Regions from separate parts of the Kribbella sp. NBC_00889 genome, predicted to be linked through region 3. Evidence: riboswitches for the same ligand, from Rfam matches in the RefSeq annotation. Region 3 holds a riboswitch; each other region holds the start of a gene.

Region 1 (7,681 bases), 3.4 Mb from region 3:
GATGCTGTCCGGGTCGCCGCCGTGTTCGCCGCAGATGCCGAGCTTGAGATCCGGCTTGGTGGCGCGGCCGCGGTCGACGCCGGTACGGACCAGCGCGCCGACACCTTCCCGGTCGATCGACTCGAACGGCGATACCGCGAAGATGCCCTTCTCCAGGTAGCGGGCGAAGAACGCGCCCTCGACGTCGTCGCGGCTGAAGCCCCACGTGGTCTGGGTCAGGTCGTTGGTACCGAACGAGAAGAAGTCGGCCGCCTCGGCGATCTGGTCCGCGATCACTGCCGCGCGCGGCAGCTCGATCATCGTCCCGATCGGGATGTCCCACTCGACGCCCAGCTCGGCGATCACGCGTTCCACCTCGTCCCGGGCCAGGTGCAGCTCCTGGACCGCGCCGACCAGCGGGATCATGATCTCCGGCTGCGGGTCCTTGCCCTGCTGCTTCAGCTCGACGGCCGCGGACGCGATCGCCCGGACCTGCATCGCGAACAGCCCGGGGATGACCAGGCCGAGCCGGACACCCCGCAGGCCGAGCATCGGGTTCTCCTCGTGCAGCCGCTCGACCGCAGCCAGCAGCGCGGCATCGTGACCCGGGTCCTGACCGCGCTCGCGGGCCAGCGCGACCTTGACCGCCAGATCCTCCATCGACGGCAGGAACTCGTGCAGTGGCGGGTCGATCAGCCGGATCGTCACCGGCTGCCCGTCCATCGCGGCCAGCAACTCCAGGAAGTCGCCCCGCTGCAACGGCTCGAGCTCGGCCAGCGCCGCATCGCGATCACCGTCGTTGTCGGCCAGGATCAGCCGCTCGACAGCTTCCCGGCGCTCGCCCAGGAACATGTGCTCGGTCCGGCACAGCCCGATCCCCTCGGCCCCGAACCGCCGCGCCCGGGCCGCATCGTCCGCGGTGTCCGCATTGGTCCGTACGCCGAGCCGCCGTACGTCGTCCGCATGCGTGATCAACCGGTGCACCGCGGCCACGAGTTCGTCGCCGGACTCGGGAGCCAGCGAACCTTCGAAGTACTGCACCACCGGGGACGCGACCACCGGGACCTCGCCGCGGAACACCTCGCCGGTCGTCCCGTCGATCGAGATCGTCTCACCGGCCTCGATTACCGTGCCGTGCACCTTGATGGTGCCCTGGGCAACGTTCACGTCGAGTTCCTCGGCGCCGCAGACACAGGTCTTGCCCATGCCGCGGGCAACCACGGCCGCGTGCGAGGTCTTGCCGCCGCGGCTGGTCAGGATCCCCTGCGCCGCGATCATGCCGTGCAGGTCGTCCGGGTTCGTCTCGCGCCGGACCAGGATCACCTTCTCGCCGCGGTCCGCGGCCTCGACCGCGGCGGCCGACGTGAACACGATCGTGCCGGACGCCGCACCCGGCGACGCACCGATCGCCTTGGTGATGAGATCGGTGTCCGCGTCCGCGTCGAACCGCGGGAACATCAACTGCGCGAGCTGCGCACCCTTCACCCGCTTCAGCGCCTCGTCGGTGTCGATCACGCCCTCGTCGATCAGGCTGGTCGCGATCCGGAACGCGGCCGCCGCGGTCCGCTTGCCGACCCGCGTCTGCAGCATCCACAGTTTGCCGCGCTCGACAGTGAACTCGATGTCGCACAGGTCGCGGTAGTGGCCCTCGAGCTTGGCCATGATCGCCATCAGATCGTCGTACGACGTCTTGTCGATCTGCTCCAGGTCCGCGAGGGGGACGGTGTTGCGAATGCCGGCCACCACGTCCTCGCCCTGCGCGTTTTGCAGGTAGTCGCCGTACACACCGGGCTGACCGCTCGACGGGTCGCGGGTGAACGCGACGCCGGTGCCGGAGTCCATGCCGAGGTTGCCGAACACCATCGAGCAGATGTTGACCGCAGTACCGAGGTCGGTCGGGATCCGCTCCTGCCGGCGGTAGAGGATCGCGCGCTCGGAGTTCCACGAGCCGAAGACGGCCTCGATCGCCAGGTCCATCTGGGTCCGCGGGTCCTGCGGGAACTCGCGGCCGGTGTGCTCGTGGACGGCCTGCTTGAAGGTCTCGACCAGGCGCTTCAGGTCGTCCGCGTCCAGGTCGAGGTCGTTGCGGGTGCCCTTGGCTTCCTCGGCCGCCTCGATCGCGCCCTCGAACACGTCGCCGTCCATGCCGAGCACGGTCTTGCCGAACATCTGGATCAACCGGCGGTACGCGTCCCAGGCGAACCGCGGGTTGCCGGAGTGATGCGCGAGCCCGTTCACCGAGTCGTCGTTCAGGCCGACGTTCAGAACGGTCTCCATCATCCCGGGCATCGACACGGCCGCTCCGGACCGGACCGAGACGAGCAGCGGGTCGTCGGCCTGGCCGAGCTTCTTGCCCATCTTCTGCTGCAGTACGTCGACGTGGTGGTCGATCTCGTCGGCCAACTCCGGTGGCACCGAGCCGGTGGCCAGGTACGCGCGGCAGGCCTCGGCGCTGATGGTGAATCCGGGTGGCACCGGCAGGCCGAGGTTGGTCATCTCGGCCAGGTTCGCCCCCTTCCCGCCGAGCAGCTCCTTCATGTCCTTGTTGCCTTCGGCGAAGTCGTAGACGAGTTTCGGCACGATCACTCCCTGTGGTTCAGGCGGTGCTTCTGAGCGCGGTGTGGTGGCCCGCTGGCCCATCGACTCCAGTGGCGGGGGCGTTGCTCTCAGAGTAAGCCCGAAAACCAGTCCAGTTGAACACTGGTCTCACGATGCCGACGTGACTCTGCCCACAGGTCGAAGGCCGGAAAACCCTTCCCCCGTTGACAACGCAAGACAATCGGCACGTTCGCCAACGAAACCTTCCAGCGAATCGCTCCCGGGGTTTCGTCGTGTCGACGGCGGGCACCGCGAGTGGTGTTCGTCTCGCCGTCCGGCGCGTCGCGGTGCCCGCGGGTTACGCTCGGCACTGCCGACGGTTCGCCTGGTCGGGTGGTCGACGACGAGGCGAGGCAAGAGGGAACCCGGTGTGAATCCGGGACTGCCCCGCAGCGGTGAACGGGAACGACAGCCGTCAGACAGCACTGGACGCCCGGCGTCCGGGAAGCGACGGCCAGTAGGCCGACCGGTCGGACCGACCGGACTGCCCGTGAGTCCGAAGACCTGCCGACGGTCCGCGCACCAGCCGGTGCGCGGTGGATCGGTGGTCTCGTGGGAGGACCCGTCCGGCGTCTCCGCGACCCCGCCGATCCCTGGCACGCTCGCGAGGAGAGAGACGTGAACACCATCAAGACAGTGCTGGGCTATCCGCGCATCGGCCCGGACCGTGAACTCAAGAAGGCCGTCGAGAAGTACTGGTCCGGCGACAGCGACGCGGCCGAACTGGAGGCGACCGCCCACCGACTGCGCGCCGACACCTGGCGCGACCTGGCCGGCCGCGGACTCGACGTTCTCCCCGGTAACACCTTCTCGTACTACGACCAGATGCTCGACCACGTGCAGCTGTTCGGGATCATTCCGGAGCGCTTCCGCGCCCTCGGTCGCTCCGGACTCGACACGTACTTCGCGATGGCACGTGGCCACGCCGAGGTCGCGCCGCTGGAGCTGACCAAGTGGTTCGACACCAACTACCACTACTTGGTCCCCGAGCTCACCGAGAACACGGTGTTCCGGCTCAACCCGGCCAAGCCACTCGAAGACCTGGCGGCCGCGCGAGAAGCCGGTGTGGAGACCCGCCCGGTCCTGATCGGACCACTGACCTTCCTGCTGCTCTCGAAATCCACAACTCCGGGCTTCGAGCCACTCAGCCTGCTCGACCGTCTCCTGGACGCGTACGCCGAACTCCTCGGCAGGCTCGATGCCGCGGGAGCCGACTGGGTGCAGCTGGACGAGCCGGCGTTGGTCCAGGACCGCACACCGGCTGAGCTCGACGCTCTCCGTCGCGCGTACGACCGGTTGGCGAAGCTCACCGAACGCCCGCGTCTCCTGGTCGCGACGTACTTCGGAGATCCCGGTGCTGCCCTGCCGGTGCTGGCGTCCACCGCGGTCGAGGGGCTGGCGGTCGACCTCGTGTCCACTCCTGGCCTGGTCGACCAACTGGCCGTCTTGCCGGCCATCCAGCGTAAGACCGTTTTCGCCGGGGTGGTCGACGGCAGGAACGTCTGGCGCACTGCCCTGGGTGAGGCGTTGTCGACCTGCGTGAAGCTGCTCGGCTCCGTCGGCCGGCTCGCCGTCTCCACCTCGTGCTCGCTGCTCCACCTGCCGTACGACGTGGATGCGGAGGACGAGCTCGATCCGCAGGTGCGGGCGCGACTCGCGTTCGCGCGGCAGAAAGTCGACGAGGTGGTCCTGCTCGGCCGTGCGCTCAGCGAGGACGAGCCCGGCGTATTGGTGAACCTCGACAATCCGTCCCGCGGCCCGTTGAACGAGTCCGGCCTCGCTCGTGAGCAGGCGGTCCGCGACCGGGTCGCCGCGATCGGTCCCGAGGATCGGCAGCGAGCGCCGTACGACGAACGCCGGAAGGCGCAGGAGTCGATCGGGCTGCAGGATCTCGCGACCACCACGATCGGCTCGTTCCCGCAGACCGCGGATCTCCGCCGTACCCGGACCGAACTCCGGTCCGGCCGGATCGACCAGGCGACGTACGACGAGCGGATGCGGGCCGAGATCGCGCGGGTGATCAGCCTGCAGGAAGAACTCGGGCTGGACGTGCTCGTGCACGGCGAGCCCGAGCGCAACGACATGGTCCAGTACTTCGCCGAACAGCTGGACGGCTTCGCGACCACCAGGCACGGCTGGGTGCAGTCGTACGGCAGCCGGTGCGTCCGACCACCGATCCTGTACGGCGACGTGTCGCGACCCGAGCCGATGACCGTGCGCTGGGCGTCGTACGCGCAATCGCTGACCGAGCGGCCGGTGAAGGGGATGCTGACCGGGCCGGTGACGATCCTGGCCTGGTCCTTCGTCCGCGACGACCAGCCCGTCGCCGTCACCGCCGATCAGGTCGCGCTGGCCCTGCGGGACGAGGTGGTCGACCTGGCGTCGGCCGGGATCAGGATCGTGCAGGTGGACGAACCTGCGCTGCGCGAGTTGCTGCCGTTGCGATCGGCGGAGCAGAAGGCGTACCTGGACTGGTCGGTCGGTGCGTTCCGGCTGGCCACCGGCGGGGCGTCCGCCGAGATCCAGATCCACACGCATCTGTGCTACTCGGAGTTCGGTGCGGTGATCGCCGGGATCGACGGACTGGACGCCGACGTGACCACGATCGAGGCCGCGCGGTCGCGCATGGAGATCCTCGGCGACCTCACCGCCGCCGGCTTCCGCCGCGGCGTTGGCCCGGGCATCTACGACATCCACTCTCCTCGCGTCCCCAGCCAGGAGGAACTCACGGACCTGATTGACCGGGCCGTGGCGGCCGTGCCGGCAGACCGGTTGTGGATCAATCCGGACTGCGGCCTGAAGACCCGCGGCTACGACGAGGTGATCCCCGCGCTCCGGCACCTGGTCCAGGCGGCCCGGACCGCCCGCAGCTGAGTGGCCTTGCCGTGGGCACCTTGTCTGGTGCCCACGGCAACCGGGTCAGAGTTTGCGGCGGGTGCGGAGGTAGTCGCCTACTACGGCGGCGCCGAGGCCGTCGGGGTCGGGGGCCAGGACTCGGCCGCCGCTGCGGCGGGCCAGGAGGTCGACGAAGGCGTTGAGGCGGGGGTCGTCGCCCAGGCGGAAGACCGTGAGCGACGCGCCGAGTTTGGCCAGGCGGTCCACCTCGAAGATCGTCTTGCGGAGCGTGGCCGGCTCGGGTGGGTAGGAGAACTCCGCCGTACCGTCCGGCTCGAGGTGCGCGGTCGGCTCGCCGTCGGTCACCATCAGGACCACCGGCTGCGCGTCCGGATGGCGACGCAGATGACGGCCGGCCAGCAGCAGGGCGTGATGCGCGTTCGTCCCCTGCTCCCAGGCGCCCTCCATCCCGATCAGCTGCGGCAGCTCGACGACTCCGGCGTACCTCCCGAACGTGATCAGCTGGAGCGCGTCGTTGCGGTAGCGGGTCGAGATGAGCTGGTGCAGGGCGAGTGCCGTCCGCTTCATCGGCAGCCAACGGCCCTCCTGGACCATCGACCACGACGTGTCGACCAGCAACGCGACCGCGGCCCGGGCCCGGTGCTCGGTCTCCGCGATCTCCACATCAGCCACATCCAGCTTGACCGACCCACTGCGCGTAGCACTCCGCAGTACTGCGTTCCGCACGGTCCGAGGCACATCCCACGGCTGGGTGTCGCCGAACTGCCATTGCCGGCTGGAGCCACTCAGCTCCCCAGCAGCCCCGGCATTGGCAGCGTCGCGTTCACCCGATCCCCGAGCAGCCCGCAGTACGTCGGCCAGCGCGGTCTGCCCGAGCTGTCGCAGAGCCTTCGGCGACAACCGCAACGAACCATCAGGCGCTCGCTCGAGCAAGCCCTGGTCGCGCAGCTGCCTCTCCAGCTCGGACAACCGGCGAGCATCCACCGTTGCCTCGTCGCCGAGCTGCCGGGTGAGCGCATCGAGGTCGATGTCCTCGAGCCGCGCGCCCGGATACGACTGCGCCAACTGCTCGGCCAGCGCATCGAGCTCGGCGAGGTCGGACATCGCCCGCGCACCGTCGGCGAGACCGAGCGGGTCGTCACCACTCATCCGCTCCGACCCGGTCCAGTCCTCCCCCGGCCGCAGCGACTGCAGCTGGGCGTCCAGCTCCGCCAACTGCTGGGCGAGTTGCGGACTGCCGAAGGCCTGCTGCGACAACTCCATCAGCTCGGCCCGCTGCTCGGCAGTCATCGAGTTCATCATCCGCTGCGCCGCGGCCGCCCGCTGCGCCAGTACGTCGATCAGTTCGTCGACGTTCTGCGGATTCTCCGGGAAGAACTCGCCGTGCCTGGCCATGAACTCGTCGAACAACTCCGGCACCTCGGGCCGGTCCTGCGCGTGCGCGGCGAGCAACGCGTTGAGGTCGGTGAGCATCTCGTTGATCCGCTCGACGTCCTCAGGCGTAGTCTGCTGCAGCGCCTCCTTCATGCCCTCGAACCGCGACCCGAGCAGCTCGCGCCCGAGCAACTCCCGGATCTCCTCGTACTTCTGCCGCGCCTCCGACGACTCCCACTGGTAGTTGGCCAGCTCCCGTACGGCGGCCGCCGTACCCGACGGAAGCGCGTCGAGCTCGGCCTCCTTGAACCGGGCATCGTCGGACGGGTTCGGGAACAGTTCGCGCCGCTCGGCTGCCAGCGCCTCGTCCAGCAACCGCTGGACATCCCGCAGGGTGCCGTCGAGGTTGTGCCGCCGCTGGATCTCGCGGCGGCGCTCCCACATCCTGCGGGTGAGGTCGTCCAGGCCCTGGGTGTTCCGGGTGCCGCGCCGGAGAAGTTCCTCCAGCGCGGACCGCGGCGACGAGCCGTTCATCACGTCGCGGCCGATCTCATCCAGCGCGTCGCGCAGATCCGCGGGCGCCTTCAGTGGATCCGGCCCGTCGTGCCACGGCCCGTAGGACCAGCCTTCCGGTATGGACGCGGACATGTCAGATCCCGTAGATCGTCGTGTCGTTGTCGGCGTCCTTGGCCAGTCGTTTCGACAGGTACAACGCCTCCAGGGCGAGCTCGACCGCGGCAGCGATGCGGCCGGGCGACTCGTCCGGCTCGACGCCGGCGCGCGCGGCGACGTCGTGCAGAACCGGCAGCTCCGGCAGCGCGGCCAGAACGTCCCGGCCGGGCACCCGCTCACCCGTGGTGACAAGGTTGCCATC
Region 2 (7,681 bases), 2.5 Mb from region 3:
GCCATCCGGGGTAGCCACCCGGGTGTACCCGTCGGCGTGCTCGGTCGACGCCAGGACGGTCGCGAACGACAGCTCGCCCAGCGGCGCGCCCGCGCCGGGCTCAGCGAGCAGCGTCGCGGTCGGGACCGTGACTGCGACGGGCGCGGTCGCGCTGCTGGGCAGCTCACCCAGGTGGCTCGACGGCACCCAGCCCGGGTACCCGAGCTCGTCGTTGGACGACGGCTGCCAGGGTGCCAGGATCTCCGACCAGCCGTCCCGCTCCGAGCGGACCAGGACAGGTTCGGCGAACAGCAGTTGGGTCAGGGTCCGGCCGTGCAGGCCAAGGCGGGTCTCGGTGTCCATGGACTTCGCCCACGCGGCGACATCGGGCTGGGCGGCGACGGCCGCGGCATCGATGTCACGGGGCGCATCCGGCGCGGTCCAGACGGTACTGACCGGGACTTTGGCGGCGACTAGCTTCATACGGTCAAGCCTGTCACGCCGAGGCCAGGAGCCGCAGGCAGGTGGATCAGCGCGCCGTCGTACCGGATCCCGCCGGTCACGGGCGCCTGCTTCAGCCACCAGGCGGCGTCGAGGTCGTTGACCGCGGACGTCGGGTAGGCCGACACCAGCGCGGCCGCCGCGCCGATGCCGACGTGGCTCTCCATCATCGAGCCGACGACCGTCCGGATCCCGTGCTCGCGGGCCAGTTCCAGCAGGGTCCGGGCCGGCCCGAGTCCGCCGCACTTGGCCAGCTTCACGTTCACCATGTCCGCGGCGCCATACCGGATCACGTTCACCAGGTCGCGTACGCCGTACACCGACTCGTCGGCGAGGATCGGCGTACGGACCCGGTCGGTCACCCAGGCCATGCCCTCGAGGTCGGCGGCAACGACAGGCTGCTCGACGAGTTCGAGGTCGCAGCCCGCGTCCTCCATCGCCCGGATGGCGGTGACCGCGTCGCGCCGGGACCAGCCCTGGTTGGCGTCCAGCCGCAGCGTCGGTTCCGGGCCGATCGCCTCGCGAACCCGCCGGACCCGCTCGACGTCGGCGCGGGCGTCGGTGCCGACCTTGACCTTCAGTACGTCGAAACCGTCCGCGAGCCGGGCCTGTGCCGCGGCCGCGAGCGCATCGGGATCGCCGACGGACAGCGTCATGTCAGTGCGCACGATGTCGACGGTCGAGCCGAGGAAACCGTGCAGCGTCTGCCCGCGACGCCGCGCGGCGAGGTCGTGCAGCGCGACGTCGACCGCACCCTTCGCGCCGAAGTTGCCGGCCGCGGCGTTCTGCACGCGGCGCAAGGCCTCAGTGAGGTCGTCCGGGCCGAGACCGTCCAGGGCCGCGGTGATCGGTCCCTCGACGCAGGCCTGCGACCCGGCGAGCGAATCGCCGGTCACCTTCCACACCTGCGGAGCCTCGCCCCAACCGCTGAGCTCGCCGTCGCTCACCTCGACGAGCAGCGAGTCCGCGTGCGTTGCAGTCCGCAGTGCCGTGATGAATGGCGTGTGCAGCGGCGCCGAGACCAGATGTGTGCTGACCTTCATCGGACCGCTCCGAGGTCGCGCCGGTGGTTCCAGGCTTCGAGCGCGATGTTCGCGATCAGCTTCTGCGCATCCGCGTCGGCCAGGTCGGACGTCGTACACACGACCAGCACGAACGGTTCGGCGTCGGGTGGGCGGACGATGCCGCCGTCGTGCCGGATCCGGGTGTCCCAGCCGTTCTTGTGCTCGACCCGGGTCCCGGCCGGCAGCAGGGCAGGGATCTCGCCGTTCCACTGGTTGCCGGCCAGCAGATCGCGCAGGTAGTTGCCCGAGGCGCCCTGCTGATTGCCGACAGCAACCAGTACGCCGGCCAGACCCGCCGGGCTCATCAAGTTGCTGATGCCGGCCCGCACGCCCGGCCCGTCGTCGATCCCGCGCCGGATCGCGCTGTCTCCGGGGCCGTACTCCGCGAGCACCGCGTGGGCGGCGTCGATCCCGACCTGCTCCAGCACGAGGTCGGTCGCGAGGTTGCTGGACCGGGTGATCATCTCGGTCGCCAGCCACCCGAGTGGCACCTGCTCACCCAGCTTCGTCCAGGTCGCCGGCGCCTCGTCCTCGTCCGGGTCCACCCCGAACCGCCCGCCGGCCGCGGACGCGAAGTCGTTGTGCACGGTCACCGGCTGGTCGAGCGCCAGTTCACCCGCCTCGACCTTGCGCATCATCGCCATCGCCACCGGGAGCTTCATCGTGCTCGCGGAGTAGTGCGTCCGCTCCGCCAGATGCTCGAACACCGGTACGCCGACCAGCCGCCCCAGCCAAACCCCGAAGGCGCCGCTCCCGTCGACGTCCCGGAGCAGTTCCGCGATTCCCATGCCGATCACCCAACCACACACCTCCACCTGGCAGACTGCCAAGGGTGTCCAGGGCGATCGGTCTCCTCGTCGGCTTCGCGGCCGACCGTGTTCTCGGTGATCCCCGCCGCTTCCACCCGGTGGCCGGCTTCGGGCAGGCGGCGTCGCGCGTGGAGTCCCGCTCGTACGCCGATTCCCGCGCGGCCGGTACGGCGTACACGGTCGCCCTGGTCGGTACGACGGCAGCCGCCGGAGCCGTGCTCGAGCGGCTCAGCCGGAATCGTCCGATCGTCCACACGCTCGTCACCGCGGCCGCGACGTGGACGGTGCTCGGCGCCCGCAGTCTGGAGCGCGAGGCCGAGGTGATGGCCGGGCTGCTCGAGGAGAAGGACATCCCGGCGGCCCGCGACCGGCTCAGCCACCTGTGTGCGCGAGACGCGACCAGTCTGGAAGCCGACGAGCTCGCCCGCGCGACCGTGGAGTCGATCGCCGAGAACACCTCCGACGCGTGCGTCGCTCCGCTGCTCTGGGGCGGGGTGCTCGGCGTACCCGGGCTGCTCGGCTACCGCGCCGCCAACACTCTGGACGCGATGGTCGGCTACAAGTCCGCGAAGTACCTCAACTTCGGCTGGGCGTCCGCGCGGCTGGACGACGTACTCAACCTGCTGCCTGCTCGCGTGTGCGCCTTGCTCACCGGACTCGCCGCCGGCCGGCCCGGACAGACCATCCAGGTCTGGCGGCGGGATGCGCGGAAGCACCCGAGCCCGAACGCCGGGCCGGTCGAGGCCGCGTTCGCCGGTGCACTCGATCTGACCCTCGGCGGCACGAACAGTTACGGGTCGTACCGGGAGGACCGAGGCACACTGGGCGACGGACCCACACCGGCGGTTGCGGACGTACGCCGTACCGCGGCGCTGGCCAGGCGTGTCGGTGTGGCTGCCGCTGGGGTCGCCGCGATCCTGGCCGTCGCCGGCCGGAAGGGAACACGATGGGGTTGAGTCACCGCCCGATGCGGATCGCACTGATCCGGCACGGCGAGTCCGAGGCGAACCTGGACAAGTCGATCTTCGAGCGAGTACCCGACCACGCGATCCCGCTCACGCCGCACGGGCACGAGCAGTCGGCCAAGGCGGGCAAGTACCTGCGGGAGCTGTTCGAGAACGAGCCGGCCCGCGTGTACGTCTCGCCGTACGTGCGGGCCTTGCAGACGCTGGACTCACTCGGGCTGGACGACCTGATCGGTGAGCCCCGGGAGGAGCCGCGGCTGCGGGAGCAGGACTGGGCCAACTACCAGGACACCGCGGACATCGAGCGGCAGGAGGTGCTCCGGGACCGGTTCGGGCACTTCTTCTACCGGTTCACCCACGGTGAGTCGGGGTCGGACGTGTACGACCGGGTGTCGACGTTCCTGGAGACGATGCACCGCGACTTCGAGTCCCCGGACGCGCCGCGGAATGTGTTGCTGGTGTCGCACGGGCTGACCATGCGGCTGTTCTGCATGCGCTGGTTCCACTGGTCGGTCAAGTTCTTCGAGACGCTGCGGAACCCGGACAATGCCGAAACACGGGTCCTGCTGCGGCAGCCGGATTTCCAGTACAAGCTGGACCGGCCGTTCGAACAGTGGACGACGTACGAACCGACGGAACGGGAGCGATCGGCCTGGCTGTGAGGCGGCAGCCGACAGGTTCACCCCCGCACGGCGGCGAGGATGAACAACGCCGCGAGCAGCATCGCCGCCACCCCGGGCACCATCAGCAGGACCGCGAGGCCGATGCTGAACGCCCGACTCGCCGGCCCGGGATGCTCCGGATCGTCCCCTCGCCGACGAAGGATCCACCGCGGGTGGATGCGCTTGGTCCACGCCCACCGCACAACTGCGAAGCCCGGCGGGCCGATGACGGCTGCGAACGGAAGCGTGATCGCCTTGTAAGGGTCCGCAGTGACCAGGTACAGAACGAACAGGAAGACCAGGTAAACGGCCAGCATCACGCCAGGCCTGCTCAGGGACCCCACCACGACAGAGACCACGCCGCGAGCCCCTGACTGTTCAGACACCAGCGCAGCGTACGACGGCGTCGGGTTCTCACGTGTCGCGACCGGGGCGAGGTGGTGGTCGTAGGCTGGGCGAGGCATTCTGGTCGACGGAACGGGAGCATCGGCATGGTTGTGGAGCAGACCCGGGAAGCGGTTCTCGAACTCTTGGCGAGCCTGTCGCCGGCGCAGCTGGACAAGATCAAGGCGGCGTTCGACACCCCGGACCATAAGCAGTGGACCTACCTGCCGGGTGCGGTACCGGGCCTTCCGCTGACGGAGCTGACTCCGGCCCAGCAGCAGTTGGTGGAGCGGCTCGTCGCGATCGGGTGCAGTGAGCGCGGTGTGGCCGACGTCTGGGCGGTGTGGGACGCGGAGATCATCGTGCGCGGGATCCCGGCCCTGCCGCCGAGCGGCGAGTGGGAGGGATCCGTCGTCGGCGACCGGTACTTCCTGCGGGTGCTGGGCGATCCGGCTGGGACGGAGCCGTGGGCCTGGCGGCTGAACGGGCATCACCTCGCGTTGCACGTGACACTCGTGGACGGGGCGATCTCGTTCACCCCGCAGTTCCTCGGGTCGAATCCGGCCGAGGTCCGGTCCGGGCCGCAGGCCGGCCGGCGTTTCCTCGCCGCCGAGCAGGACCTGGGCTTCCAGCTCCTGCACGCGCTCGAGCCGGCCCAGCGTGAGGTGGCCGTCGTCTCGCCGGACGCACCCGACGACATCCTGACCCGGCACGACCCGGTCGCCGACGCCAAGCTTCTCCACCAGGGCCTCGCGTACGGCGACATGACCGCGGAACAACGGCAGTTGTTCAGCCTCCTCATCGGCCAGTACGTCGGGAGGGCCGCCGGACCGATCGGGTTGCAGACCTGGCAGGACATCACCGACCAGGGCATCGAGCGCCTCAGCTTCGCCTGGGCCGGCGCGACCGAACCCGGCATCGGCCACCGCCACTACTACTCGATCGCCGGCCCGACGTTCCTGGCCGAGTACGACAACACCCAGGACGACGCCAACCACATCCACTCGGTCTGGCGAGACCTCCGCAACGACTGGGGCACCGACCTCCTCGCCGCCCACTACGCCATGCACCGCTGAGCGATTCAGCGGAACTGGTGGGTCGCGACCCAGTTCGCGACTTGGCGGCCGAGCCGGTTCCCGCCGCGGCCTGCGTCGATGCGTGGGCCTAGGCTCGTGGCTGCTTCAGGGTCGTCCGTTCGGCGATCGCGTTCCAGGTCGTGACCACCGCCGGATCCGTGTCATCGGTGCCGTCGCCTTGGCGAATGCCGGTCGCCAGGCTGGTCGGGACCAGGACGGCCGAGGCGACGAGACCGGCAGCCAGAGCGATGACGAGTCCAGGGTGTTCGCGGCGCACCGGATTCTCCTTCAGCCGCCTTCTGGTCACCTCCAGCATAAGTGGGCGCGTCCGATAGAGTCTCGGCGTCAAGCGATGGCAACTGCAGGAACCCGGTGTGAGTCCGGGACGGTCCCGCCACTGTGACCCAGCGCCGTAGTCAGGCGTAGGGGAGTCAGGAACTGCCGCTGTCGCACCTCCGGACGGGGCGTGGACACCCCGAGGAAGGACCGGTCGCGCATGCCCGCGAACCTCCTGCTGCTCTCCACCGCCGACACCGATCTGCTCGCCGCCGCCGAGGCGGACGCCGGCTGGAAGGTCGCTAACCCCGCCCGGCTCGACCTCGCCGACCTGGCCCCGTTGCTGGACGCGGCCGAGATCGTCGTGGTCCGGTTGCTCGGCGGTCGCCGGGCCTGGGAGGAGGGCCTCGACGCGGTGCTCGCCTCCGGCAAGCCGGCGGTCGTGGTCAGTGGCGAGGCCGCGCCCGACGCCGAACTGATGTCGTTGTCGACCGTGCCGGCGGGCGCGGTGACCGAGGCGCTGGCCTACCTGCGTGAAGGCGGCTCCGAGAATCTGCGTAACCTGGCCGGCTTCCTGAGCGACACGCTGCTGCTGACGGGCGACGCGTTCGACCCGCCCCGCGCACTCCCGGCGTACGGCGTCCGCGGGACGTTCGTCGAGGATGAGCGGCCGGTGGTCGGCATCGTCTACTACCGAGCGCACGAGATCTCCGGGAACACGGCCTTCGTCGATGCGCTGGCGAGTGCGGTCGAGGCCGCCGGCGCGCAGTCGCTGCCCGTGTACTGCGGGACGCTCCGCGGACTCGACCCGACCAGCGATGAGAACGCCGGACTGTTCGACCTGCTGCGGAAGTGCGACGTCCTCGTCACGACCCTCCTGGCCGCCGGCGGATCCGTCGCGGCCAACGCGAGCGCGGGCGGCTCGGACGATGCCTGGGACGCCGGCGCGCTCGCGTCCCTCGACATCCCGCTGATCCAGGGCCTCGCGCTGACCTCGACCCGCGAGCAGTGGCTGGCCAGCGACGCCGCGATCAGTCCGATGGACGCCGCGACCCAGGTGGCGATCCCCGAGTTCGACGGACGACTGATCACGATCCCGTTCTCCTTCAAGGCGTACGACGCCGACGATCTGGCCCGGTACGCGCCGGACCCGGAGCGGTGTACCCGGCTGGCTGGGATCGCGGTGGCGCATGCACGGCTCCGCCACGTGCCGAACGGCGACAAGCGACTCGCGCTGGTGCTGTCGTCGTACCCGACCAAGCACGCCCGGATCGGGAACGCGGTCGGCCTTGACACTCCAGCCTCGGCGGTCGTCCTGCTCGGGCAGCTCGAGGACGCCGGGTACGACCTCGGCGGCCTCGACCTCAGTGAACTGCAGGGCGCGGACGGCGCAGACGGGCTCATTCACCGACTGATCGCGGCGGGCGGTCACGACGTTGATTGGCTCACCGACGAGCAGTTGGCCAGCGCCGTCGCGACGATCCCGCGGTCGGTCTACCAGCAATGGTTCGGTCGCGTCCCGGAGTCGTTGCGCGAGGCAATGACCAAGGCGTGGGGCGAGCCGCCCGGTGAGCTGTACGTCGACACGTCCGGGGACGAGCCCGCGATCGCGTTGGCGGCGCTGCGCTTCGGGAACGTCGTACTGATGATCCAGCCGCCGCGCGGCTTCGGGGAGAACCCGGTCGCGATCTACCACGACCCGGACATGGCGCCGTCGCACCACTACCTGGCGGCGTACCGCTGGCTGGAGGCCGCGCCGTCGGATGGCGGCTTCGGTGCGCACGCGGTCGTCCACCTGGGCAAGCACGGCACGCTCGAATGGCTGCCGGGCAAGGGGATCGGGCTGGCGGCAGGCTGCGCGCCGGACGCGGTCCTCGGGAATCTGCCGATGGTCTACCCGTTCATCGTCAACGACCCCGGTGAGGGGACGCAGGCGAAGCGGCGCGCGCACGCGACCGTCGTCGA
Region 3 (7,681 bases):
TCCCCCGCTGAGGCGTACTACGTTCCGCCGCCGGCGCATCTGGTGCCCGACCTGCTGGCGGATCTGATGACCTTCGTCCGGGAGTCCCGGCTGCCGGTGCTGGCGAAGGCCGCGATCGCGCACGCACAGTTCGAGACCATCCATCCATTTGCCGATGGCAACGGCCGGACCGGCCGGGCGCTGATCCACCTGATCCTGCGGGCCGATGGACTGGTCACGCGAACCGTGCCGCCGGTGTCGCTGTCGCTCGCCACGCACGCGATGCAGTACGTCGAAGCTCTGACGGCGTTCCGGCATGTCGGTCGCGCGACCACTGCGAAGGCTCGGTCGGCGGCGAATCCGTGGCTGCGGATGTTCGCGATGGCTTGTAGCCACGCGACGGCGGAGGCCGCTCGCTTCGAGCAGACGGCGGCCGAACTGAAGTCCGCATGGCGCGAGCGAGCCGCGCCTGTCCGCGGCGGCTCGGCAGCCGACCTGCTCATCGAGGCGCTGCCTGCCGCGCCGGTGCTCACGCTCGCAGCGGCCGCGCAACTTGTCGACCGCTCCCAGCAGGCGACCAACCAGGGTCTGGCGAGGCTCGTCGAGGCCGGCATCCTGCGTGAGATCACCGACGGCCGACGCAACCGCGTCTACGAGGCGCCCGAACTGATCGACGCGTTCACCCTGCTCGAACGCCGCTTCGCCAGCCCGGCCGCGGACACCCGGATCGAGCCGCCTAGCAGACCGGTTCCATCGAGGCCAGCACCAACACGCAACGCACATTGACTTTCGTCTCCCGAGCGAGCAAGAATTCGAACATATGTTCGATCATACAGGGAGAGATGATGCCAGAGCCGTTCGACTGGGACATCCTGCACCGGCCATCGGCGATGGCCATGGTCCGGGGCCAGCTCGGCTTCAGCTGGATGGTGCTGTCCGGCCGGCTCGCGCAGTTGACCGACGACCAGTACTTCTGGCGACCGAGCAGCGAGGCGCTGACCGTCGTACGCCGGCACTACACCGGGCGGTTCCGATCACTCGGGTCCGGCGAGTGGGTCGCGCAGTGGCCCGACGAGCCGGACCATCGCGGACCACGCACGATCGCCTGGCTGATCGCCCATCTGACCGAGACGTTCTTCGAGCGCTGGGAGTGGACCTTCGGCGCGAGCCAACAGGGACGTGCCGACATCACCCTGCACGGCAACGCGCGCGATGCGGTGGCGTGGCTGACCCACTGGGTCGAGGCCTGGCAGGACGCGATCGCCGCTCTCGACGAGGAGCAGGTGATGACGATCGGCCTCAGCCAGGCGACCGAGCTGGACGCGGGCGAGCCGTTCGGTCACGTCGTACTGCGGCTGAATCGCGAGCTGATCCACCATGGCTCGGAGATCATGACGCTGCAGGACCTCTACGCGGTCGCGGCGTGAGGACCACAACATGTGCGACACGCGGCGTGGCGCTACCACAAGATGTAGGGGCTGCCGCTTAGCATCACTACTGCTGGTGGTTCGGAGTGGCTCTGCATATTTGGACAGCTCATCGCGTCCTGGCACCACAAGATGTGGGGCCACGCCGAGGCAACAGGGGAATCCGGTGCGAGTCCGGAACTGCCCCGCAACGGTGAGCGGAAGCCTTCCGCGAGTCCGGATACCTGCCACCAGCGCGTGCACCGCCGGTGCACGTGGTCCGAGACCTCGCGGGTGGGTCGCAGGGCGTGGCGGCAGTGTTCCCGGCCGGTGCTGCCGGCCCCGTCGTGCGCCCCTCCGCGTGGCTCCGGTCCTCCGAACTCTTTTGGAGACAACACCTGTGACGATTGCTTCCTCATCCCGGTCGGCGACAGCCGACCGGTCGGTCCAGCTGACCGTCGTACGCCGCGACGGCGGCCACACCGGTTTCGACCAGACCAAGATCTCGGTCGCCATGACCAAGGCGTTCCTCGCCGTCGAGGGTGCCGAGGCGGGCACCACCCACCGGGTCCGTGACCTGGTGACGGACCTGACCGGCCGGGTCGTCGAGGCCCTGACGAGCCGCGGTGACGCCCGCCGCAGCCTGCAGGTCGAGGACATCCAGGACCAGGTCGAGCTGGCGCTGATGCGCGCCGGCGAGCACCAGGTCGCCCGTGCGTACGTCCTCTACCGCGAGGAGCGCACCAAGGCCCGCACCCCGGCCGACCCTTCCGGTATCACCGACAAGCCCACGCTCAGCGTCCGCGCGGCCGACGGCAGCATCGCGCCGCTCGATGTCGACAGGTTGCGCGTGATCGTCGCGGAGGCGGCCACGGGTCTGGACGCGGTCGACCCCGAGCTGATCCTCGACGAGACCCTTGGCTCCTGCTACGACGGCATCGCACAACACGAGGTCGAGCTCGCTCTGGTGATGGCCGCCCGGTCGTACGTCGAGACCGAGCCGCAGTACAGCTTCGCCGCGTCCCGGCTGCTGCTCGACCAGATCCGTCGCGAGGCGCTCGGCCGGGTCCACGGCGAGCCGCGGCAGGCGAGCCAGGCGGAGATGGCCCAGGCGTACGTGGACTACTTCCCGCGCTACGTCGAACTCGGGGTCGAAGCCGGGCATCTCGATCCCGAGCTGGCCACCTTCGACCTCCCGCGCCTCGCCGCCGCGATCCGGCCCGAGCGCGACCTGGACTTCACCTTCCTCAGCCTGCAGACCTTGTACGACCGCTACCTGCTGCACATCGACAAGGTGCGCTTCGAGCTGCCGCAGGCGCTTTTCCTGCGCGTCGCGATGGGGATAGCGCTGCGCGAGGACGACCGTGACGCCAAGGCCATCGAGTTCTACGAAATGCTCAGCTCGTTCCGGTTCATGACGTCGACGCCGATCCTGTTCAACTCCGGCACGACCCGACCGCAGCTGTCTGCCTGCTTCCTGACCACAGTCCAGGACGACCTGGCCGAGATCTTCGCAGGCATCCGCAACAACGCGCTGCTCGCCAAGTACTCCGGCGGCCTCGGCAACGACTGGACCCCGGTGCGCGGCATCGGCGCCAGGATCCGCGGGACCAACGGTGAGTCGCAGGGCGTCGTACCGTTCCTGAAGATCGCCAACGACACCGCGGTCGCGGTGAACCAGGGTGGCAAGCGCAAGGGTGCGGTCTGCGCGTACCTCGAGACCTGGCACATCGATATCGAGGAGTTCCTCGATCTGCGCAAGAACACCGGAGACGAGCGGCGCCGTACCCACGACATGAACACCGCGAACTGGGTCCCCGACCTGTTCATGCAACGGGTCGAGGCCGGCGGCGACTGGACACTCTTCTCCCCCGACGACGTGCCCGAGCTGCACGACCTGTACGGCACTGCGTTCGCGGAGGCTTACCGCGGTTACGAGCAGGCCGCGGACCGTGGCGAGATCCGGGTGTTCAAGCGGGTCAAGGCGGTCGATCTGTGGCGGCGGATGCTCACGGTGCTCTTCGAGACCGGGCACCCGTGGATCACGTTCAAGGACCCGTGCAACCTGCGCTCGCCGCAGCAGCACGACGGTGTCGTCCACTCCTCGAACCTGTGCACCGAGATCACCCTGAACACCAGCGCCGACGAGATCGCCGTCTGCAACCTCGGCTCGGTGAACCTGGCTGCCCACGTCACACCTGACGGGCTGGACGCCGAGCTGCTCCGCGACACCGTCATGGCGGCGGTCCGGATGCTCGACAACACCATCGACACGAACTTCTACACCACGCCCGAGTCGGAGCGGTCGAACCTGCGGCACCGGCCGATCAGTCTCGGCCTGATGGGGTTCTCCGACGCACTCTTCCGGCTACGGATACCGTATGCCTCAGAGGCGGCGGTCGCCTTCGCCGACAGCTCGATGGAGCAGATCAGCTACCACGCGATCGAGGCGTCCAGCGATCTCGCCGCCGAGCGCGGCCGCTACTCGTCGTACGACGGATCGCTGTGGAGCCAGGGCATCCTGCCGATCGACTCGCTCGAGCTGCTCAAGACGGCGCGGGACGGCGACCTGATCGTTGACCAGAGCAAGCAGCTCGACTGGGACGCGCTCCGGCAGAAGGTCCGGCGCGACGGCATGCGCAACTCCAACGTGATGGCGATCGCGCCGACCGCGACGATCTCCAACATCTGCGGGGTGAGCCAGTCGATCGAGCCGACGTACAGCAACCTGTTCGTGAAGTCGAACATGTCGGGTGAGTTCACCGTGGCGAACCCGTACCTCGTGGCCGACCTGAAGGCGCGCGGGCTGTGGGACCAGGTGATGGTGTCCGACCTCAAGTACCACGACGGCATCCTGGCGGGGATCGAGCGGATCCCGGCCGACCTGCGCGAGCTGTACGCGACGGCCTTCGAGATCGACCCGATGTGGCTGGTCAAGGCGGCGTCGCGGCGGCAGAAATGGATCGACCAGTCGCAGTCGCTGAACCTCTACATGGCCGCGCCGTCGGGCCGGGCGCTGGACGAGCTCTACAGGTCGACTTGGCGGTATGGACTCAAGACGACCTATTACCTGCGTTCCCAGTCAGCCACCCATGTGGAGAAGTCCACGCTCCAAGGGACGGACGGCCGGCTGAACGCCGTACAAGTTGCGCTTCCCGAGCCCAGCGGAGCCGTTTGCGCCATCGACGACCCGGACTGCGAGGCCTGCCAGTGACGACCGGATTGGGAGAGATCGCCGTCGGGGCGTCCCGGGTCGAGGTCGCCGACAAGGCGATGATCAACGCGCGGGCGGACGTGAACCAGTTGCTGCCTTTGAAGTACCGGTGGGCCTGGGAGAAGTACCTTGCCGCCTGCAACAACCACTGGATGCCGACGGAGGTGTCCATGCAAGCTGACATCTCGTTATGGAAGTCGCGGGACGGCCTCACCGAGGACGAGCGGATGATGCTGAAGCGCAACCTCGGCTTCTTCGCTACGGCGGAGTCCCTGGTCGCGAACAACATCGTCCTGGCCGTCTACCGGCAGCTGACCAACCCCGAGTGCCGGCAGTACCTGCTGCGCCAGGCGTTCGAGGAGGCCGTGCACACGCACACCTTCCAATACATCTGTACGTCGCTCGGCCTGGACGAGGGCGAGCTGTTCAACATGTACCGCGAGGTGCCGTCGATCTCGGACAAGGACGCCTGGGCGCTGAAGTACACCCAGCACCTGGAGGACCCGGACTTCCGGACCGGGACGCCGGAGAGCGACACCGCGTTCCTGCGCGACCTGATCGCGTTCTACGTGGTGTTCGAGGGGATGTGGTTCTACACCGGGTTCGCGCAGATCCTGTCGCTGGGCCGGCGGAACAAGATGGTCGGCATCGCCGAGCAGTACCAGTACATCCTGCGCGACGAGTCGATCCACCTGAACTTCGGCATCGACTGCATCAACCAGATCAAGCAGGAGAACCCGCACCTGTGGACAGCTCGGTTCCAGGCCGAGGTGCGGCAGATGCTCACCGAAGCGTGTGAGCTGGAGGTCGCCTACGGCCGCGCGACGATGCCGAACGGCATGCTCGGCCTGACCGCGGAGCTCTGCGAGCAGTACATGCACTTCATCACCGACCGCCGCGCCGAGCAGATCGGCCTCGCCCCCATCTTCGGCGAGACCCGCAACCCGTTCGGTTGGATGTCAGAAGTCATGGACCTGAAGAAGGAAAAGAACTTCTTCGAGACCCGCGTGATCGAGTACCAGTCGTCGAGCGGACTGAGCTGGGACTGAGTGCGACGCGAGCCGGGCAGCGCAGCAGCTGCCCGGCTCGCGTGTCCTGGCCGTGGTTTACGCAGGGAGCTTGGCCAGGATGTCGGCCGTGGTGCCGGTCTCGCGGAGGCGGGGGAAGATGTAGGTGGTGGCGTGGATGTGGGACTCGGGGCTGAGGTCCGTCATCGCGTCGGTGGCGAGGGTGACGTTGTAGCCGTGCTCGTGGGCGGCGCGGGCGGTCGACTCGACGCCGAAGCTGGTGGCTACACCGGTGAGGACGATCTGGGTGACGCCGCGGCGGCGGAGGTGGACATCGAGGTCGGTGCCGTGGAAGGCACCCCAGTTCCGCTTGGTCACCACGGTGTCCTCGGGGTGACCGGCAAGCTCCGGGACGATCTGGTCGGCGTCGGCGGGCGGCGTACCGGTCGCGCGGGTCGGCTGCTCGGTCCGGCCTGGCATCCGGTCCGCACCGTCCGCGCGGAAACTGGCCCGGACCAGGAACACCGGGAGGCCGCGCTTGCGGAAGGCGTCGGCGAGCTCCGCGGTCCGGGTGATGACGTCGGCGGTCGGGTACGGCGCACCGGGGATGGCGGTGATGCCGTTCTGCAGGTCGATGACGACGAGGGCGGTGTTCGGATCAAGAGCGGTGACGGGCACGACGGACCTCTCAGTTGGGTTGTGGGCGGCCGATCTGGGCGAGGGACCGGTCGAGGAGGGTCACCAGCACGAGGAGGCCGGCGACGACGAGCAGGAACAGCGCCAGCTCGTGCAGACCGGTGGTGGTCGCGCCGTGCTGGAAGAAGTGGGCGTTGGCCGCGGCGGCGATCAGCGCACCGAGGTACATGAAGGTGCGCAGCAGACCAGCGGAGGACCCCATCCGGGCCCGATCCGCCTGGTGGTAGAGCGCGTTCTGATTGGCCAGACCGTTCAGGCCCTGCGGGATCCCCGCGATGACGCCGACCAAGGCCAGCAGCCAGATCGCAGTCTCTCCCCCGACGAACTGCGGTACGACGCAGGCCACGGCCAAGAGGATGCTCCCGGCAACGAGTTTGCCGCGGACCTGAGCGCGCCGGCCGGTGATCACCGTGATCGCCACGGCCGACAGGGACAGCGGCAGCAACAGCAGCCCGGCCGACGAGGCACCCAGCCCGCGACCTTCCTCGAGCCACTGCGTGAAGCCGTAGAGGAACGAGTAGCTGATGGTGAACGCGAGCACCTGGCGCAGGTACGTCGCAATCAGCGGACGGTTGCCGCCGAGGACCCGCAGGTCGATGAACGGTTCCACCGAGCGAAGTTGCACGACGACGAACACCACGCCGAGCAGGGCACCGAGCATCAGCAGGTACAAGTTCGATGCCTTCGGCGCCATCAGGAACACCATCAACGACACCAGCGTGCCGGCGAACAGCGCGATGCCCGCGTAGTCGAGCCTGACCGTGACACGGGACCGCGGACTCCGCGGCAGCCAGAGGGATCCGAGGACCAGGCAGAGGATCGACAACGGCACGTTGATGGTGAAGATCATGTGCCAGCCACCGAGCCCGATCAGCAGCCCGCCGAGCGTCGGGCCGATCACCGAGATCACCTGGTTGGCGATCGACAGCGAGCTGAGGATGGCCGCCGGGGTGTCCATGCCGGTCCGGTCGGCTTCGCTCCGGATCAGCGACATCGAGGCCGGGTACGCCGCCGACGTACCGAAACCGAGGAGGACGCGGGAAAGGATCAGCACCCCGAGCGTCGGCGCCAGCGCACCGAGCAGACCGGCGATGCCGACGACCGCCGTACCGATCAGATAGAGCGGACGCGGGCCGTAGAGGTCGACCAGCCGGCCGATGACCGGCTGCCCGACGGCGGTCGCGAGGTACAGCCCGGTGATCAGCCAGGCGGTGTCGGAGGGCGGTACTCCGAAGGCGGCCCCGATCGGGATCAGCGCCACCGCGAGCATCGAGGAGTTGATCGGGTTGAGGATCGACCCCACCACCATCGGCGCGATCAACCGCCGATCGAACCGCTGGGGGCGACTGGCGGCCGGATCCGGCTCGGGGGTCACCGGG
Region 4 (7,681 bases), 2.5 Mb from region 3:
GAATGCAGACGGCGATCCGCGCCGTGAGGAGGAACCGTGAAGCACATCCGTACCCTCGTGGCCGTACCTGTGTTGACCGTCGGCATCACCCTGGCGATCGCATCCCAGGCCTCGGCGCGCGAGATCTATCCCGAAGACGACTACCGGCAGCCTGTCGTGGTCGTCCACGATCCGAGCCCGACGATCGAGGTCGACGACAACCTCGCCGAAGCTCGGCAGGCCGGCGCAAGCGCCATCGGTGGGGCCGGTATCGCCCTGGCCGCACTTTGGGCCTACCGACGTCGCCATCCGGTCCACCTTCACTGACCAGGCAGCCGCCGCTCAGCCAGAGCGGCGGCTGCCACCCGGCTCGTAGTCCCGGTCTTCCGCAGAATGTTCGAGACATGAACACTGACCGTCTTGTCACTGATGAACAGATCCTTGGCGATCTCGGAGTTCGACCGCCCGGCCACGAGAAACGTCAGGACCTCCCGCTCCCGCCCGGTGAGCGCTGCCAGCCGTGAGTCGTCGACGGACGGCACGTCCTCGACCGGGCTCAAGTCAACCTTTGCCCGCCGCGCGAGCGACTCGACCTCTCGACGCAAGGGCTCGGCGCCCAACTCGACCGCGCATTCATGAGCGTGCCGCAGGAGGCCGCGTGCCTGCGCCGAAGTCGGTCCGCTGGTGAGCTCAGCCTCGGCGCACCGCCACTGCGCGACCGCTTGATCCCAGCGACTTCCGGCAACACCACACGCGTCTGCCGCGCGGCGCCACAGGTCAGCTTGATCCAGGGTGTTCCGGCAGCGGCCGATCTCGGCCGCAAGGAGTGCCTCATTCATCGCTTGGACATCCACGCCACCCATGGCGTCGGCGAAGGGCGCCCGCGGCCATCCGTCGATGACGCTGTCGAGCGCGTCCGCGGCCGCAGCGACGGCGGCGACCTCACCGCGGTCGCGGGCGGCGCAGGCTGCGTCGGCCGCCGCCTGGGCGAAGCCCGGAAGTACCTCGTCATCCCACCCCTCAGGCGCCTGATCCAGCACGGTCAGACGTGGGCGTGCCCAGGCCACGGAGTCTGCGACCTTGCCTTCCGCCGTCATCAGCTCGATGCCGACGCGGGTGATGTACGGGCGGAGCGGATTGAAGTCGTCGGAGATCAGCTCCAACGCCCGATCGAAATGCTGCCGGGCCTCCTCGGTCCGGCCCGACCTGACGGCGAGCAGGCTTGCGGCCAGCCTGACGCCTGCTCCAGGGATATCGGCCGCGCGGGCCGCCAACGCTGACCGCAACAAGTCACGGCACTCGTCCCACCGGCCGAGTTCGATCAGCTCACCGGCGGCCTGGAAGGCGAGGAAATACGCCCAGACACCGGCGCCGGCGGAGACCGCCTCGACATACGACGCGCGAGTGACCTCGGCTGCGTCGGATCGCGGGCCGATCGTGTGGAGGGCATTGAAACGGAAGATGGCGGCATTGGTGGCGGTGTCGATATCTCCACAGGACCTGGCCAGCTGCTCCGCAACCTCCGCACCGGCGAGCGACTCGAGCGGCGCGCGACTGTCGGACACAGCCGCCAATGCACCCAAGGCTCGCCCGATGGCTTGCGCCGAGCCTGACCTATGCGCGATCCGGACCGCTTCCTCTGCGTGCAGTACGTCGTCCGGCAGGCCGTGCAGCGTCTCGCTCTCGGACAGCTCGGCGAACGCGACGGCGCGCTCCGCGCTCGCGGGGAAGTCGGTCGTCAACTCGATCGCTTCCCGAACGTCGGCCAGGTCCGGCATGCCGGGTGCGGTCGAGCTCCAGCGGGCGTCGGACCGCGCGACCAGGAGATCGCAGGCCAGCAACGGCTCGCGCGTTTTGTCCACCAGGCTCAATGCCTCGGTCAGGAGCGGGACGGCCGCGTCGGCCAGGCTTGCCCGGAGACAGATCGTGCTTGTCCGTCGCAACAAGCGGATCCTGTCGTCACGCCCGCCTCGGATCGCCGGTGATGCCGACTCCCAGACAGCGCACGCGCGGCGGAGTTGGATCGCCTCTTCGGACGGGGCCCGTAGCTGTGCTGCCTGGTCGGCCGCCACCAGCGACCAGCGGAAGGTCGCATCGATGTTGCCGGCTCGTTCGTTGTGGACCGCCAGGTCGGCGGCCGTCAACTCGGCGGGGCGCGACTCGAGTATTCGGACGTAGTCGGAATGCAGCTCGATCGCTTGGTCGGGGGACAGGCCGTCGTACAGGACCTCGGCCAGCAGCGGATGGCGGAACCACCAGCTGCCGCCGTCGTTGCGCACGACCCCGCGGTCCTGCGCCTCGGACAGGCTGGGGGTGATCTGATTCGCGTCGATCCCATGGCCGGATGCGACCTGGCTCAGTACCGCGGACGACGTCGGGCGACCGCCAACGGCGAGAACTCTGGTGAGCAGCCGGGCCTGTTCGCTGAGGCCGTGCCAGGTGGCGAGCAGAGCTTCCCCGAGTGCGGCCGGGACTGTTGGAGGCAGACTGCGCTCGGAGCCGGACAGACCGCGGACCATGAGTTCGACGAGATAGGGGTTGCCGTCCGACCTGGCCAGGACCTCGGTCGCGAGCTCGATGTCGGGCGTGTGGCCGAGCAGTCCTTCGATCTGGTTGCTGACGGCCCCCAGGTCGAGCGGTTGCAAGGAAATCTCGCCGAAGTACGGCATCCGGCGCATGTCGGCCAGCCAGGAGTGGAGTGGATGCCCCTCGCCGCGTTCCTCGGTCCTGCAGGTGGCGATCAGGACCAGCCGCTGGACCCGGAATCCGGCGATCAGGTAGGACAGCACGTCCAGCGAGGCCACGTCGGCCCACTGCAGGTCGTCGATGACGACCACCGTCGGGCGCTGGTCCGCGATCCGGTTCAGCACGAGATCGACCAGCATCGGCAGCCGCGTCGAGTCGATGCCGTCGGCCGCGCTGCCGCTGCCGTTCGTGCCGATCGAGGGAAGCAAGGCGGTCAGCCCATCGGTCGCGGCGAGGATCCGCTCCCGCTCGTCCGCGTCGGCCTGGCTGAGCCAGTCCTGCAGTGCGCCGCTGATCGGGGCGAACGGAACCGACGCGCCACCGAAGTGCACGCACGATCCCCACAGGACGGTCAGCCGCGGATCCCGGCACATCTCCCGCGCCAAGCGGCTCTTTCCGATGCCGGCTTCACCGTGGATCACGATCGCGCGCGGGATCCCGCCGACGGCGTCGCGCAGCACGTCGCCGAGCAGTTCCTGTTCGACGGCCCGTCCCGCAAACCGATGATCGGCCCGAAGACCCCCCATGCCACCTCAGTGAACACCCATCCGCGCCCAACCGACAGGCCCACCACCGCCGGGTGCGGGTGTGAACCTGGTCGCTGAGGGATGGGTGGCGTGTGTCATGATCGGGCGGACGGTTGTGGAGGAACACCGGTGACCGGCTTCGGCCGGGAGTCCGGGGCGGTCCCGCCACTGTGACCGGGGTGAATCCCGGAAGCCAGGACATCCACCTCCGTCCGTCGGACTGCGGTCTCCGTGGTACGGCGTACCAGCTGCCGGCGGGCGTGGATACCCGCTCGACGAAGGGATCCACCGCTCATGCGGCCTGCCTCACCGTCCAGTGGTTTCCCGTTCACCGCCGTGGTCGGGATGGACGATCTTCAGCTCGCCCTGATTCTGGCCGCGATCTCGCCGGCGATCGGTGGGGTGCTGATCCGGGGCGAGAAGGGTACGGCGAAGTCGACCGCGGTCCGCGCACTGACCGAGATCCTGCCGACGGTGGACGTCGTACCGGGCTGCCGCTTCTCCTGCGACCCCGACCACCCGGACCCGGCCTGTCCCGACGGGCCGCATTCGTCGGTCAGCGACTCCCGGCCGGCCGGGCTGGTCGAGCTTCCAGTGGGTGCGACCGAGGACCGTGTGCTCGGGTCGTTGCATCTCGAGAAGGCGCTGGCCGAGGGCATCACCGCATACGAGCCTGGACTGCTGGCCGCGGCGCACCGCGGGATCCTGTACGTCGACGAGGTCAATCTCCTGCACGACCATCTGGTCGACGTACTGCTCGATGCGGCGGCGATGGGACGTGCGACGGTCGAGCGGGACGGGGTGTCGGTCACGCACCCGGCGCGGTTCGTCCTGGTCGGCACGATGAACCCGGAGGAGGGTGAGCTGCGGCCGCAGCTGCTCGACCGGTTCGGGCTGACTGTTGATGTCGTCGCCAGCCGGGATCCTGCCGTCCGGGTCGAGGTGATGCGGGCTCGGCTCGGATACGAGGCTGATCCGGATGCCTTCATTGCTCGGTACGACGGTCCGCAGCGCGAGCTCGCCGAGCGCATTGTCAAGGCTCGTGCCCTGCTGACCGAGGTGATTCTCACCGACTCCGCTTTGCGTCAGATCGCGGAGATCTGCGCGTCGTTCGACGTCGACGGGATGCGGGCCGACCTGGTCACCGCGCGTACGGCGGTTGCCCACGCTGCCTGGTCCGGGCGCACTGTGGTCGAGGTGGATGATGTACGCGCGGCCGCCAAGCTGGCGTTGCCGCACCGGCGTCGTCGAAATCCGTTCGACGCTCCAGGTCTTGACGAGGACCAACTGGAAGAGGCGATCAACAACAGCACTCCGCCCCCGGAGGACCCGGACGACGATCCGGACGGTCCAGGCGGTCCGGGCGGGGGAGCGGATCCCGCGGACGACGGCAGTCCGGCCGACGCGGACGCGGACCCTGCCGACTCCACCGCAGACTCGGCGGGAGCCGACCGGGATGGGTCAGAAGGCGGCGAGGCGAGTGGCCGGCCTGGGCCGGCGCCGGCTGGTGAGGTAGTCGGCAGCTCGGAGCCCTACAAGGCGCGGTTACTCAGTGTGCAGGCCGCCGGGACAGGCGTCGCTGGTCGGCGGTCCCGGGCGATCACCGAGGTCGGGCGCGTAGTGGGCGACCGTTCACGGGCAGGACGTGAGGCAGGCCGCCCGCATCTCCTGGCAACGATCCGATCCGCGGCGCCGCATCAGCATGCGCGCGGGCGGACCGGGCCGGGGCTCGCGGTGCGGGCGGCGGATGTGCGGCTCGCCGTACGAGAAGGGCGCGAGGGCAACCTCGTGCTGTTCTGCGTGGACGCGTCCGGCTCGATGGGGACGAAGAAGCGGATGGGTGAGGTGAAGACCGCGATCGTCTCGCTCCTCCTGGACGCGTACCAGCGCCGTGACACCGTCGGCCTCGTCACGTTCGCCGGTGCCGCCGCGACGGTCGCCCTGCCGCCCACCGGCAGCGTCGAGACCGCCGTACGCCGGCTTGAATCGCTGCCGACGGGCGGACGTACGCCGCTCGCCGAGGGACTGCTGCAAGCCGCCGAGGTACTGCGGATCGCCGCGATCCGCGACCCACGTCGACGCCCACTGCTCGTGCTCGTCACCGACGGCCGAGCCACCCACGGAGACAACGCGTTCGCCCGCGCCCGCCAGGCGGCCGGCTGGCTTGCCCAGCACGGAATCGCCACGGTGGTCGTCGATTGCGAGCCGCGCCGCGGCGTCCGGCTCGGGCTGGCCGGGGAGCTCGCGGCCGACCTCGGCGCCGAGTACCTCGATCTCGGTGAAGTTGCCGCTGGCAACCTCATCCGCACGGTGACGGACCGGAGGGCGGCCTGATGCCGAAGGGGCAGCCCAGTGTGGTGCCGCAGGACGGCCTGACGACCCGCCAGCGCCGGAACCGGCCGCTGCTGATGGTGCACACCGGTGAGATGAAGGGAAAGTCGACGGCCGCCTTCGGGATGGCTCTGCGCGGCTGGAACCAGGGCTGGAACATCGGTGTGTTCCAGTTCGTCAAGAGCGCGAAGTGGAAGGTCGGCGAGGAGAGCGCGTTCAAGGCGCTCGGTGAGTTGCACACGGCGACCGGTCAGGGCGGGCCGGTCGAGTGGCACAAGATGGGCGAGGGGTGGAGCTGGTCGCGGAAGGCCGGCACCGAGGAGGACCACGCCGCCGACGCGCTGGAGGGCTGGCGCGAGATCCAGCGCCGGATCGCCGCGCAGACACACGACCTGTACGTCCTGGACGAGTTCACGTACCCGATGAAGTGGGGCTGGGTCGACGTCGACGAGGTGATCGAGACGCTGACGAACCGGCCCGGTCACCAGTACGTCGTGATCACCGGACGCAACGCGGACCAGCGCCTGCTGGACGCCGCCGACCTGGTCACCGAGATGACCAAGGTCAAGCACCCGATGGACACAGGCCAGAAGGGTCAGAAGGGCATCGAGTGGTAACGCCCGGCGGGGTCAGGGAACGCGCCGCAGTGGGGGAGACCCGGTGATCCCGCGGGTTGTGGTGGCGGCGCCGGCTTCGGGGGCTGGGAAGACCACGGTCGCCGTTGGGTTGATGGCGGCGCTGCGGCGGGCCGGGCGCACGGTCGCCGGGTTCAAAGTGGGGCCGGACTACATCGATCCTGGGTTCCACGCGGTCGCCACGGGTCGTCCCGGGCGGAACCTCGATCCGATGCTGTCCGGCGAGGAGCGCGTCGGCCCGCTGTTCGCTCACGGTGCCGCTGGCGCAGACCTCGCCGTTGTCGAAGGCGTGATGGGGCTGTACGACGGCGCCCTCGGGACCGAAGGGTTCTCGTCCACCGCCCACGTCGCGAAGTTGCTCAAGGCACCTGTGGTGCTGGTGGTCGAGGCGTCGGCTGCGGGTCGAAGCGTCGGCGCCGTCGTCCAGGGTTTCGTTGCCTTCGACACCGAGATCCGCATCGTCGGCGTCATCCTGAACAAGGTCGGTTCGGACCGTCACGAGGCCGAGGTCCGGGCCGGAGTGGCGCCGACCGGCGTACCGGTGCTCGGTGTGCTTCGGCGCGACACCCGCCTGACCGTGCCCAGCCGTCACCTCGGTCTGGTCCCGGCAGATGAGCAGCGGGAGCAAGCCTCGGCGGCGGTTGAGGCTGCCGCCGAACTGGTCCGCCAAGGCGTCGACCTGGAAGCGTTCGTCGCCGCTGCCCATGCCGCCACAGATCTCGACGTCGAGGCGTGGGACCCGACCGCGGAGGTGGCTCAGGCGGGTGAAGGTCGGCCGGTGGTGGCGGTTGCCGGTGGACCCGTGTTCTCGTTCCGCTACACCGAGACTGCCGAGCTGCTGGTTGCCGCGGGCGCCGATGTTGTTTCCTTCGACCCGCTGTCGGACCCATTGCCTGAAGCAACCTCGGCGCTGTATCTGGGTGGTGGCTTCCCGGAGCTGCACGCTGAAGCGCTGTCGGCCAATGACGTACTCCGTCGGCAGGTGGCGTCCGAGATCGCGGCCGGGCTGCCGGTCATCGCCGAGTGCGCCGGACTGCTCTATCTGTGTCGCGAGCTGGACGGCCATCCGATGACGGGTGTGCTCCCTGCGACCGCTCGGATGACCGACCGCCTGACCCTCGGCTACCGGACGGCGATCGCCGCCACCACGACTGCGTTCTTCGACGAGGGTCGTCGGGTCCGCGGTCACGAGTTCCACCGGACGGCGATCGAGCTGGACGCCCAGGTCGATCCCGCGTGGCACCTGCCCGCTGGTGTCGAGGGCATCGCTTTGCCTCGGGTGCACGCGTCGTACCTGCATCTGCATTGGACGGCGTGCCCGGACGTCCCGGCCCGCTTCGTCGCGGAAGCACGTGTGCATGCGGGGCTCGAGAAGTGAACCTCGTCGTCGGCATCGGCCTCCGCTCCGGTACGCCGTACCGCGAACTCCGTGACCTCGTGCACGACGCGCTACAGGAGGCCGGC

Evidence for each region. Region 3 has a riboswitch for cobalamin ahead of OG817_RS06215 (ribonucleoside-diphosphate reductase subunit alpha). Riboswitches for the same ligand answer to the same signal wherever they lie in the genome.
Region 1: linked by a shared signal. The riboswitch ahead of metE (5-methyltetrahydropteroyltriglutamate--homocysteine S-methyltransferase) and the one ahead of OG817_RS06215 (ribonucleoside-diphosphate reductase subunit alpha) in region 3 are both predicted to bind cobalamin.
Region 2: linked by a shared signal. The riboswitch ahead of cobN (cobaltochelatase subunit CobN) and the one ahead of OG817_RS06215 (ribonucleoside-diphosphate reductase subunit alpha) in region 3 are both predicted to bind cobalamin.
Region 4: linked by a shared signal. The riboswitch ahead of OG817_RS18480 (putative cobaltochelatase) and the one ahead of OG817_RS06215 (ribonucleoside-diphosphate reductase subunit alpha) in region 3 are both predicted to bind cobalamin.

The regions. Positions count from the first base shown of each region.
Region 1 covers NZ_CP108783.1:4,682,536-4,690,216, forward strand. Annotated here, with positions in the region: gene ppdK (pyruvate, phosphate dikinase) at 1-2,559, opposite strand, end outside; cobalamin riboswitch at 2,878-3,104, shown strand; gene metE (5-methyltetrahydropteroyltriglutamate--homocysteine S-methyltransferase) at 3,196-5,451, shown strand; gene OG817_RS22650 (vWA domain-containing protein) at 5,497-7,455, opposite strand; gene OG817_RS22655 (ATP-binding protein) at 7,457-7,681, opposite strand, start outside.
Region 2 covers NZ_CP108783.1:3,795,522-3,803,202, reverse strand. Annotated here, with positions in the region: gene OG817_RS18545 (NlpC/P60 family protein) at 1-462, opposite strand, end outside; gene OG817_RS18540 (mandelate racemase/muconate lactonizing enzyme family protein) at 459-1,523, opposite strand; gene OG817_RS18535 (serine hydrolase) at 1,520-2,332, opposite strand; gene OG817_RS18530 (cobalamin biosynthesis protein) at 2,377-3,309, shown strand; gene OG817_RS18525 (histidine phosphatase family protein) at 3,321-3,980, shown strand; gene OG817_RS18520 (hypothetical protein) at 3,998-4,366, opposite strand; gene OG817_RS18515 (DUF3500 domain-containing protein) at 4,472-5,440, shown strand; gene OG817_RS18510 (hypothetical protein) at 5,529-5,747, opposite strand; cobalamin riboswitch at 5,774-5,901, shown strand; gene cobN (cobaltochelatase subunit CobN) at 5,937-7,681, shown strand, end outside.
Region 3 covers NZ_CP108783.1:1,277,581-1,285,261, reverse strand. Annotated here, with positions in the region: gene OG817_RS06225 (Fic family protein) at 1-765, shown strand, start outside; gene OG817_RS06220 (DinB family protein) at 825-1,406, shown strand; cobalamin riboswitch at 1,510-1,653, shown strand; gene OG817_RS06215 (ribonucleoside-diphosphate reductase subunit alpha) at 1,786-4,599, shown strand; gene OG817_RS06210 (ribonucleotide-diphosphate reductase subunit beta) at 4,560-5,648, shown strand; gene OG817_RS06205 (isochorismatase family protein) at 5,706-6,284, opposite strand; gene OG817_RS06200 (MFS transporter) at 6,295-7,677, opposite strand; gene OG817_RS06195 (MarR family winged helix-turn-helix transcriptional regulator) at 7,674-7,681, opposite strand, start outside.
Region 4 covers NZ_CP108783.1:3,784,321-3,792,001, reverse strand. Annotated here, with positions in the region: gene OG817_RS18490 (hypothetical protein) at 37-306, shown strand; gene OG817_RS18485 (AAA family ATPase) at 300-3,251, opposite strand; cobalamin riboswitch at 3,341-3,473, shown strand; gene OG817_RS18480 (putative cobaltochelatase) at 3,546-5,585, shown strand; gene cobO (cob(I)yrinic acid a,c-diamide adenosyltransferase) at 5,585-6,199, shown strand; gene OG817_RS18470 (cobyrinate a,c-diamide synthase) at 6,243-7,595, shown strand; gene bluB (5,6-dimethylbenzimidazole synthase) at 7,532-7,681, shown strand, end outside.